Regions from separate parts of the Pseudomonas abieticivorans genome, predicted to be linked through region 1. Evidence: riboswitches for the same ligand, from Rfam matches in the RefSeq annotation. Region 1 holds a riboswitch; the other holds the start of a gene.
The links. Region 1 has a riboswitch for cobalamin ahead of L9B60_RS22675 (CbtB domain-containing protein). Riboswitches for the same ligand answer to the same signal wherever they lie in the genome.
Positions count from the first base shown of each region.

Region 2: linked by a shared signal. The riboswitch ahead of cobO (cob(I)yrinic acid a,c-diamide adenosyltransferase) and the one ahead of L9B60_RS22675 (CbtB domain-containing protein) in region 1 are both predicted to bind cobalamin.

Region 1 is NZ_CP094975.1:4,969,637-4,975,218, reverse strand. It holds gene cobW (cobalamin biosynthesis protein CobW) at 1-920, opposite strand, end outside; cobalamin riboswitch at 1,017-1,216, opposite strand; cobalamin riboswitch at 1,505-1,698, shown strand; gene L9B60_RS22675 (CbtB domain-containing protein) at 1,795-1,980, shown strand; gene L9B60_RS22670 (CbtA family protein) at 1,992-2,681, shown strand; gene L9B60_RS22665 (cobalamin biosynthesis protein) at 2,681-3,085, shown strand; gene cobM (precorrin-4 C(11)-methyltransferase) at 3,141-3,887, shown strand; gene nfuA (Fe-S biogenesis protein NfuA) at 3,936-4,520, opposite strand; gene L9B60_RS22650 (acyltransferase family protein) at 4,590-5,582, opposite strand, start outside.
Region 2 is NZ_CP094975.1:3,936,761-3,942,342, reverse strand. It holds gene L9B60_RS18100 (cobyrinic acid a,c-diamide synthase CobB) at 1-1,036, opposite strand, end outside; gene cobO (cob(I)yrinic acid a,c-diamide adenosyltransferase) at 1,033-1,644, opposite strand; cobalamin riboswitch at 1,784-2,009, opposite strand; partial or broken gene L9B60_RS18090 (PQQ-dependent sugar dehydrogenase) at 2,238-3,552, shown strand; partial or broken gene L9B60_RS18085 (C40 family peptidase) at 3,582-4,122, opposite strand; gene L9B60_RS18080 (C40 family peptidase) at 4,236-4,865, opposite strand; gene hda (DnaA regulatory inactivator Hda) at 5,074-5,582, opposite strand, start outside.

The sequences.
Region 1 (5,582 bases):
ATCAGCAGGCGCATTGGCTTGTTCGGGATGGCGGCGAAGCCCTTCACGCGCAAGATGCCGTGCTTGACCACCAGTTGGGTCAGGGCATCGAGCAGCAGGCTTTCGTCGGCTTGCGGCAGCTCGATGGAAATCGAGTCGAAGGCGTCGTGATCGTGGTCGTCATGATCGTCGCCGTCATGATGATCGTGGTGGGTCTTGCGCCCGTCGATGTGCACCTCGGACTCGGCGCCCAGGCCCAGCAACACCTCCAGCGGCAGGCGACCGCTGCTGGCTTCGATCACCTTGACCGCTGCCGGCAGTTCTTCGGCGACTTCGGCGCGCACGGCAGCCAACGCATCGGCATCGATCAGGTCGGCCTTGTTCAGGATGACCAGGTCGGCGCTGGCCAGTTGGTCGGCAAACAATTCGTGCAGCGGCGACTCGTGGTCCAGGTTGGGGTCCAGCTTGCGCTGGGCATCGACCTGGTCGGGGAAGGCGGCGAAGGTGCCGGCGGCCACGGCCGGGCTATCGACCACGGTGATCACCGCGTCCACGGTGCAGGCGCTGCGGATTTCCGGCCACTGGAAGGCTTGCACCAAAGGTTTTGGCAGGGCCAGGCCGCTGGTTTCGATCAGGATGTGGTCCAGGTCGCCACGGCGGGCCACCAGTTCGCGCATCACCGGGAAAAACTCTTCTTGCACGGTGCAGCACAGGCAGCCGTTGGCCAGCTCGAAGATACGCCCATTGGCTTCTTCTTCGGTGCAGCCGATGGTGCACTGCTTGAGGATCTCGCCGTCGATGCCCAGCTCGCCGAATTCGTTGACGATGACCGCGATGCGGCGGCCCTGGGCGTTGTCCAGCATGTGGCGCAGCAAAGTGGTCTTGCCCGAGCCCAGGAAGCCGGTAACGATAGTGACGGGAAGTTTGGCCAGTGTTTTCATCGGATGCCCTTGGCAGGTGGGCGGGCATGCGCGACGAGAACCGCGAGTGCTGGGCACGCGGGTGCGTTCGTCACCGGATCACCCCGCCCGGTTGTAGTGAGAAACTTGTTCGAGGCAGGTCTCCTGGCTCGCAGTGCGCAGGCCCAAGGCCTGCCGTGCCGGCGCCTTCCCGCGCCTAGCGCAGTGGCCTTGCCAACACCTCACCGCTTACAGTTGCGGGGGCAGCCGCGGCTTGAACCGCGTTCCCATCTTGGCTCAAGGGTTGCCCCTCGAGAACCTCGAAGGTGCAAGGCTACGCAGTGGTGGGGGGGAGGTCAATGGGGGCTGGCTTGAGATTCGGTAACGGCCACCACCGGCCGGCCGCGCGGCCTTATCGCAAGCAAGCTTGCTCGCACATTATCGGTGGGATTAGAGTTATCCAAGGCAGGCAACGCCTCTCCATCAGAATGCAGTACGTTGCAAAAGATGTGGGAGCAAGCTTGCTTGCGACAGGCCGCGCGGGCGGCCGGTCTCAGCCACACTTGAATCCACCGCCCGCCACTCCAAAACCCTGCACCATTGACTCCCCGCCCTGCCCCATGCTCTCCTTGCACCTTCGTTTGGGTGCCCTTCACAGGGTGAAACGGGAAGCCGGTCAAGTCCGGCGCTGCCCCCGCAACGGTAAGTGAGCGATGCATCTGTACCACTGTGCCAGCAGTTCGGCATGGGAAGGTGATGCAGCCTGGCAATGACATTGCCCCTCACAAGCCCGGAGACCGGCCCAATCAATCCATTGACAACCCGCGGTGGGCGGGCGCTGTTGAGAGCTTGCGGGCGTGCTGCGCGCAAGATCTTTGCGCCCCCTGTCGTCCTGAAAACGATACGAGGGAACGCCATGTCCGTTATTACCCACAGCCACGCAGGCTCCACCACCACCACCCAAAGCCAACGCCTGGTCGCTGCCATTGGCGCTGCCGTGCTCGGCGCGTGCCTGGTGTACTTTGCCGGTTTCTCGCACATCGCCGCGGTGCACAACGCCGCCCATGACACCCGCCACAGCTCCGCGTTCCCGTGCCACTGAGTGCCGACCCGATGATCAAGCGAATTGCCCAGACGGCCGGCTTCACCGGCCTGCTCGCCGCCCTGCTGTTGACGCTGCTGCAAAGCTTTTGGGTGGCGCCGCTGATTCTCAAGGCCGAAACCTTCGAGAAGGCCCCGGCGATGCAGATGCACGAGCACAGCGAGGCCACCCCTGCCGCCCATGAGCATGATGAAGAAGCCTGGGAGCCCGAAGACGGCTGGCAGCGCGTGGTGTCGACCACCGGCGGCAACTTGGTGGTGGCCGTGGGTTTTGCCCTGATGTTGGCCGCGCTCTACACCCTGCGCGCACCGGGCAACACCCGCGAAGGCTTGCTGTGGGGCCTGGCCGGTTTCGCCGTGTTCTGCCTGGCGCCCACCTTGGGCCTGCCACCGGAGCTGCCGGGGACGGCGGCCGCGGACCTGGCGCAGCGGCAAATCTGGTGGATTGGCACCGCCGCCTCCACCGCCGTGGCCCTGGCGCTTATGGTGTTCAGCCGCAACTGGCTGCTCAAGGGCCTGGGCGTGCTGATTTTGCTGACCCCCCACGTGATTGGCGCGCCGCAGCCTGAAATGCATCACAGCCTGGCGCCTGAAGCGTTGGCCGCCGAGTTCAAGGTCGCCTCGACCTTGACCAACGCCGCCTTCTGGCTGGCACTGGGCTTGATCAGTGCCTGGTTGTTCCGCCGCAAGCAGCAGGCCTGATGAAGCTGGTGGCCGGGTTTGGCTGCCAGAAAGGCTGCCCGGCCGAAGTGTTGGGCAGCCTGCTCCAAGCCACCTTGCTGCGCTTCAACCTGCAAGGTGCCGAACTGCTCGGCCTGGCCAGCCTGGACATCAAGCAGCATGAACCGGGCTTGCAGGCATTGGCCGAGCAACTGCAGCGGCCGCTGAGTTTTTTCAGCGCCGCGCAACTGCTGCCATTGGAGCCGCTGCTCAGCCACCGGTCTGCCGTCGCTTTCGCCCACACCGGTTGCCATGGCGTGGCCGAAAGCGCGGCCTTGGCGTTGGCCCAGAGGCTGGGCGGGCAACCGGCCAGCCTCTTGGTCACCCGGCAAAAAAATGCCCAGGCCACCCTCGCATTGGTACAAATCCCCCACGATCCGCGATAATCATCCCCCGCCTACTTGAAAGTTGTTCAAGCAGCGCCTTTTTCAGGACACGTGCATGACCGTCTATTTCATCGGCGCAGGCCCCGGCGACCCCGAACTGATCACGGTCAAGGGCCAACGCCTGATCCGCAGTTGCCCGGTGATCATCTATGCCGGCTCCCTGGTGCCCACCGCCGTGTTGCAGGGCCATACGGCCGATCAGGTGATCAACAGCGCCGAGTTGCACTTGCAGCAAATCATCGATCTGATCCAGGCCGCCCACGCCCGTGGCCAGGACGTGGCGCGGGTGCATTCCGGCGACCCTAGCCTGTATGGCGCGATCGGCGAGCAGATTCGTCATCTGAAGGCGTTGGGCATTCCCTTTCAGATCATCCCCGGCGTCACCGCCACCGCAGCCTGCGCGGCGTTGTTGGGCGCGGAACTGACCCTGCCAGACATCTCGCAAACGGTGATTTTGACGCGCTACGCCACCCAGTCACCGATGCCCAAGGGTGAAGAGTTGGCCAGCCTGGCCCAGCATGGGGCCACCATGGCCATCCATTTGGGCGTGCAGCATTTGCCGAAGATACTTGACGAATTGTTGCCCCATTACGGTGCCGACTGCCCGATCGCCGTGGTGCACCGCGCCAGCTGGCCGGATCAGGACTACGTGGTGGGTACCCTGGCCGACATCGTCGACAAGGTGGCGGCCAAGGGTTTCCGGCGCACCGCCTTGATACTGGTCGGGCGGGTGCTGGGCAGCGATGTGTTTGGCGAATCAGCGTTGTATCGAGCCGGCCACGCCCATGTGTACCGACCATAAAAAAACGGCGCTCACGGGGCGCCGTTTTTCAATGCCGCAGCGAACGCCTTAGTAATAGGCGTTTTCTTTCTGCGTGTGGTCGGTTACGTCCCGAACGCCCTTGAGCTCCGGAATGCGCTCCAGCAAGGTACGCTCGATGCCTTCGCGCAAGGTCACGTCGGCCTGGCCACAACCCTGGCAACCGCCACCGAACTGCAGCACGGCAATGCCATCCTCGACCACGTCGATCAGGCTGACCTGGCCGCCATGGCTGGCCAAGCCGGGGTTGATCTCGGTCTGCAGGTAGTAGTTGATGCGCTCGTTGACCGGGCTGTCATCGTTAACCATCGGCACCTTGGCGTTCGGCGCCTTGATGGTCAGCTGGCCGCCCATGCGGTCGGTGGCGTAGTCCACCAGCGCGTCTTCCAAAAACGGCACGCTGAAGGCATCCAGGTAAGCCGTGAAGCTGGCAAGGCCCAGGGCCTCGTCTTCAGGCTTCTCTTCGCCTGGCTTGCAATAGGCGATGCAGGTCTCGGCGTATTGAGTCCCTGGCTGGGTGATAAAAATGCGAATGCCGATGCCCGGGGTGTTCTGCTTGCTCAGCAGATCAGCCAGGTAATCGTGTGCAGCGTCAGTAATCGTTATGGCGCTCATGTAAGTTCCTCACAGACTTGCCCGCAGTTTACGCCAAAGCCGGCCCCGGACAAAGCCCCAGTAATTTTGTCAGGTTATGGGCTCGCTTTCTGGTCGCACCAGGCGGGCGTCGGCCCAGCCCTTCATGCGCCGGTACAGGCGTGTCTCGATCCACACATAGCTGGTCCAGGACATCAGGGCGATCAACGGCACGCAGAAGGCAAACACCACGTAAGGGCTGATGCTCAGGCGCTCACTGACAAACCAGCCGCCGTACAGCACCAGCACGTGGATCAGGTACACGGAATAGGAGCAGTCGCCCAACACCTTGAGCACCCGGTTGCCCTTGAACCATGGCTCCAGGGCAATGCATGCCAGCACGATGAACGCACTCGGCACGCCCCAGTGCAACAGGCGGTCACTGGCATCCAGGTTGTAGATGGCCACCAGAGAGGCGGCGATCAGCAATAACGGAATCCACAGCCCCTGCCCCACCCAGCCACGGCGATAAGCCCAGCCGATGGCGATGCCCAACAAAAATTCATAGACGATATTGTTGGCGTAGAAGCGGCTGAGCACGCCATAGCGGCTGACCACTTCGCACACCGCGAACAACGCCGCCGCCACCACCAGCGCGCGGTGGCGCTGGGGCACCAGGAACACCAGGGAAAACAGCAGGTAGAAGAACATCTCGTAGTTGAGCGTCCAGCCCACGTTAAGCGTGGGGTACAGCCCATAACCACCAGGGTTTTCCGAAGGGATGAACAACAGCGACAACAAGAAGTGCGGCAGGTCGACCACCTGATGCGGCATCTGTTGCCCCACCAGCACGATCATCAACCCCATCAGGAGGGTATAGAGCCAATAGGCCGGTACGATGCGAATGGCCCGGTTGAGCAGGAAGCGCCCGGCGGGCATGTCCTTGTCCTGCGTGGAAAGGAAAATCACCAGGCCGCTGATGACAAAGAAAATATCGACCCCGACCGCGCCGCGATCAACGAAAAACTGGCCGATGGGGCCTGACGCGTGGAAGTCGAAGAAGATCTGCATGAAGTGATGACAGACCACCACCCAGGCTGCCAG
Region 2 (5,582 bases), 1.0 Mb from region 1:
GCAACCCCAGCAGTTCGGCGCGCTGGCCGTCGACGTCGGTCAGCGCATCCAGCAAGTAGAGCATGCCACCACATTCGGCCAATAAAGGTTTGCCGGCCTGATGGTGAGCGCGGATGGCCGCCAGCATCGGCGTGTTGGCCGCCAGCACGGCGTGGTGCAGTTCCGGGTAACCACCGGGCAGGTACAGGCTGTCACAGGGCGGCAGTTCGCGGTCGTGGATCGGCGAGAAGAATGATAGGTGCGCGCCCATCGCGGCCAAGAGGTCGAGACTGGCGCCGTAGGTAAAGGCGAAGGCTTCGTCGCGGGCAATGGCAATGCGCACGCCGGCCAACAATGGCTCGGCCGGCACCACGGTCGGCGCGGCGAAAGTCACGGCCGGCGGCAAGGCCACTTCGCAGCTCTCGGCCAACGCCGCCGCCGCGGCATCCAGGCGTACGTCCAGGTCATTCAGTTCGCTGGCCTGCACCAGGCCCAAGTGGCGGCTGGGCAGTTCGATACCCGTCTCGCGCGACAACGCGCCGTACCAGCGCAAGCCTTCAGTCAGGCTGCCTTCCAACAGTTGCGCGTGGCGCAGGGTGCCGACGCGGTTGGCCAGCACGCCGGCAAACGGCAGGTCTGGCTGGTAGCGCGCCAGCCCCAGGGCCAGCGCGCCAAACGTCTGGGCCATGGCGGTGCCGTCGATCACGCCCAACACGGGCACGCCAAAGTGGCGCGCCAGGTCGGCGCTGGACGGCGTGCCGTCAAACAGCCCCATCACCCCTTCGATCAGGATCAGGTCGGCCTCGCCGGCCGCCTCCCACAGCAACCGACGGCTTTCCTCGGCGCCCACCATCCACAGGTCCAGCTGATACACCGGGTGGCCGCTGGCACGTTCCAAAATCATGGGGTCGAGGAAGTCTGGGCCGCACTTGAACACGCGTACATTGCGGCCCTGGTTGCGATGCAAACGGGCCAGCGCCGCGGTGACGGTGGTCTTGCCCTGGCCAGACGCCGGTGCGGCAATCAGCACCGCCGGGCAATGTCGCGCATCACTCACAGCTCGATCCCTTTCTGGGCACGAATACCGGCCTGGAAGGCGTGCTTGAGCATGCCCATCTCGGTCACGGTATCGGCCAGCTCGATCATTTCAGGCTTGGCCCCGCGCCCCGTGACAATCACGTGTTGCATCGGCGGGCGCGCCTGCAAATCGGCCAGCACCTGGTCAAGGTCCAGGTAGCCGTGTTTGAGGGCGATGTTCAGTTCGTCGAGGATCACCAAGCCGATGCTCGGGTCGCGCAACAGCTGGCATGACACTTCCCAGGCCGCCTGCGCGGCGGCGATGTCGCGTTGGCGATCCTGGGTTTCCCAAGTAAAGCCTTCACCCATCACGTGGTAGCTGACCTGCTCGGGGAAGCGGCGGAAAAACAGCTCTTCGCCGGTGCTGTTGCGGCCCTTGATAAACTGCACCACGCCGCACTGTAGGCCATGGCCCATGGCCCTGGCCAGCATGCCGAAGGCCGAGCTGCTTTTACCCTTGCCGTTGCCGGTGAGCACCAGCATCAGCCCGCACTCGTTGGGCGAGTTGGCGATGCGTTCATCGATTATGGCTTTCTTGCGCAACATGCGCGCCACATGGCGCTCGTCACGTTCCTGGGATTCACTCATCGCAGCGCTCCGCTACACCTGCGCGCAGGGGGCATCGACGAGACACCGCTACCCGGCCGGGTGCAGCGCACAATCGTCAATGCCGCTCTCACCCGCGCGACAGAAGAATTGAAAAGGCCCACGGGCAATGCCAACGTGATGCCATCGAATGTCCCAGGCCGGTCTCCGGGCTCATGAGCGGGGCACACACACCCAGACCGCGCGCCTTCCCGGAACCATCCTGGCCCAGTGGCGCAATGCGCGGTATTGACTCATTTACCGTTGCGGGGGCAGCGCCGGGATCATCTGCATGGCAGGCTCACCGGCTTCCCTGTTTCACCCTGCCAGCTTCAACGCTACAAGGCACCTGGAACAACCCGCGAAGGGTAGAGGGTTGGGGGTGGAGCGTCAATTAAAGGCGCTCTGTAAGACCGCAAAGGTGAAGTGGCCTCCTCCCTCCGGCGTCGCTCAAGCGGATGACGGCCCGGGCGCTTGATGGGGCACACAATCAAGATCAAGAGCAGATCAGAGCAGGCAGGAAATTGGCTTGAACCTCCGAGCTGCGACACGTCTCTACTCTACATAACCCCAATGCGCACCCGGGAGCACCCGCTATGCACAAGACCCGCCTGGCCCTCGTCATCCTCACCACCGTCGCGCTTGGCGCCTGCGGGGAATCCTCCACGCTGTAAAGTTTCCGACGGCACCGGCCCCTCACCGCAGCTGCCGGCACCGAACAAAACCCTGATCCCCACCGTCAACATCGCCAACGCCGTTGGCTGGCCTCAAGGCGAGAAACCCCAGGCTGCGCAAGGCACCCAAGTGGACGCGTTCGCGGAAAACCTCGACCACCCACGCTGGCTGTACGTACTGCCTAACGGCGACGTGCTGGTGGCGGAAACCAACGCCCCGCCCAAGCCCGACGACAGCAAGGGCATCAAGGGCTGGGTGATGAAGACCGTGATGGGCAAAGCGGGCGCCGGCGTACCCAGTGCCAACCGCATCACCTTGCTACGGGACAAGGACGGTGATGGCGTGGCAGAAACCCGCACGGTGTTCCTGACCAATCTCAACTCACCGTTCGGCATGACCCTGGTCGGCAACGACCTGTACGTGGCCGACACCGATGCGCTGCTGCGCTTCCACTACGAGCCGGGCATGACCGCCATCAGTGGCACCGGCACCAAAGTGGTCGACTTGCCAGGCGGCACCCTCAACCACCACTGGACCAAAAACGTCATCGCCAGCCCCGACGGCAAAAAGCTCTACGTCACCGTGGGCTCCAACAGCAACGTCGGCGAAAACGGCCTGGACGCCGAGAAAGGCCGCGCGGCCATCTGGGAGGTGGACCCGGCCACCGGCCAGCACCGCATCTTCGCCTCCGGCCTGCGCAACCCCAACGGCATGGGCTGGGAGCCCACCAGCGGGCAATTGTGGACGTCGGTGAACGAGCGTGACGAAATTGGCAGCGACCTGGTGCCCGACTACATCACCTCGGTCAAGGATGGCGCCTTCTACGGTTGGCCCTTCAGCTACTACGGCCAGCACGTGGATGCCCGGGTTTCCCCGCAGAACCCGGAAATGGTCGCCAAGGCCATCGCTCCGGACTACGCCGTAGGCCCGCACACCGCGTCCATCGGCATGACCTTCGCCGAGGCCGACGGGTTGCCGGCACCGTTCAACCACGGCGCCTTCGTCAGCCAGCACGGCTCCTGGAACCGCAAACCGCACAGTGGCTACAAAGTGATCTTCGTGCCCTTCACTGCCGGTCGTCCGACCGGGCAGCCGGTCGATTTCCTGACCGGTTTCCTGGATGACAAGGAAGAGGCCATGGGGCGGCCAGTGGGCATCACCAGCGACCATAAAGGCGGAGTGCTGGTGGCCGATGATGTGGGAAACAAGGTGTGGCGAGTGACGGCGGCCAAGTAAGCCAGTGCGCAGCGGCCCTAACCCCAAAACTAAGGGTTATGTGCCAAATGCTCCGGCTGTAACACCCGCTTGGCGTTCAGGTAAGCCTTCTGCCAATACGGCTTGTTCAGGTAATCCAGCCGCACCGTCCCGCCCGTGGCCGGTGCGTGCACGAATCGCCCCTCGCCCACGTAGATGCCTGCGTGGCTCACCTGCGAGCCGCCACCGGTGGCAAAGAAGATCAAATCGCCCGATTGCAGCGCGTTCTGATTTACATCAGGGAGCGCGCATGCTGATCATCTCGCGAGTGGAGCGTGGCAGGCTGATACCGGCCGCATCCCGATAGACGTAGCCAATCAAGCCGCTGCAATCAAAGCCTGAGTCCGGCGTGTTGCCGCCCCAGCGATAGGGCGTGCCGACCAAGCCGATCGCACGTATCAGCACGTCATCAGCCATGGGCGACGCCGGCGCCTGGTCGACGACAGGGAAAGGTTGCGGCACCACCTGCCGGTTAGGCGGGGGCGTGTGGCTGGCGCAGGCACCGAGCAGTGCCGCGCATAGAACCGGAACAATGCGAAACAGACGCGACATATGCAGAACCATCCTGATTCAACTGCCGTTGAAGACTAGCTTGTTATTCCAGAAACACACACGGCGACAGGTTTTTACACCGGTCGCCGTGGTTTTACCGCCTGTTTTTTGCCTTACTTGCGCGAGATCACGGTGGTTGGCGCCATGGCCAAGGCCCGCTTGGCCTCGATGAAGGTCTTGCTCCAGTAGGTGTCATCGAGGCTATCGATGCGCACGCCACCGCTGCGTTTGCTGCTGGAGTGGATGAACTGGTCATCGCCCAGGTAAATCCCGGCATGGCTGACACGTCCGCGGCCACGGGTGCTGAAGAACAGCAGGTCACCGGGCTTGAGGTTGTTGCGTGCTACCAGCGGGGCTTTTACGTTGATCATTTCGCGAGTGGAGCGTGGCAAGGTCATGCCCGCTTCTTCGCGGAACAGATAGCCGATGAAACCGCTGCAGTCGAAGCCCGATTCGGTGGTACCGCCGAAACGGTAACGGGTACCGATCAGGGACTTGCCACGTTCAAGGATGCTGTCGGCCAATACAGGCAGCTGGTAAGGCTTGCTGTCGGAGAATTCGTTGATTTCGTCTTCAGTCGCCAGTTCTTCCTCTTGGAAGCTGGCGCCGGCCTTGGCCTGGGCTTGGGACTGGGGAGTAACCGGGTTCAGAGCCTGCTGCTGCGAAACTGGCGAGTGGGCCGCGCAGCCAAAAAGCAGGGTGACGAGTGCGAGGGGCACGAGGGGTGCGAAGCGCTTTAGCATGGGCACGACCGTGTCTGAATATTTAAGAAGGAGCGACTATGCCTTCTATCGACCTCATTTGCAAATTCAATCGAATAAAATGTGACTTATCGGTTTCGCCCAAACATCTAACGCACTACACCCGAGATAGACACCTGCGCGCTGGATCCACCGCCTGCGCAGGGCCGACTGTCGATAGAATTTTACGTAAAGATTTCGAAAAAACGCCCTACCAGCCCAGCGTTTCCTTCAGGAAAGGGATCGTCAGCTTGCGTTGCGCCTGCAGCGAAGCCTGGTCCAAACGCTCCAAGAGATCGAACAAGGCACTCATGCTGCGAGTACCGCGCGTGAGGATGAAATGCCCCACTTCGTCCGACAATTGCAGGCCGCGACGCGAGGCGCGCAACTGCAGCGCGCGCAGCTTGTCTTCGTCCGACAGCGGGCGCATCTGGAAAATCAGCGCCATGGTCAACCGTGACTTGAGGTCCGGCAGCTTGATGGCCAGTTCGCGCGGCGAATGCGATGCGGCGATCAGCAAGCGCCGGCCGCTGTCACGCAGGCGGTTGAACAGGTGGAATAGCGCTTCCTCCCACTCCGGCTTGCCAGCGATGGCCTGCAGGTCGTCCAGGCACACCAACTCGTATTGCGCCAGGTAATCAAACAGTTCGATGCCACGGTCCATCAATTGCGCCAGCGGCAGGTACACCGCCGGTTGCCCCATCTGTTCGAAACGCAGGC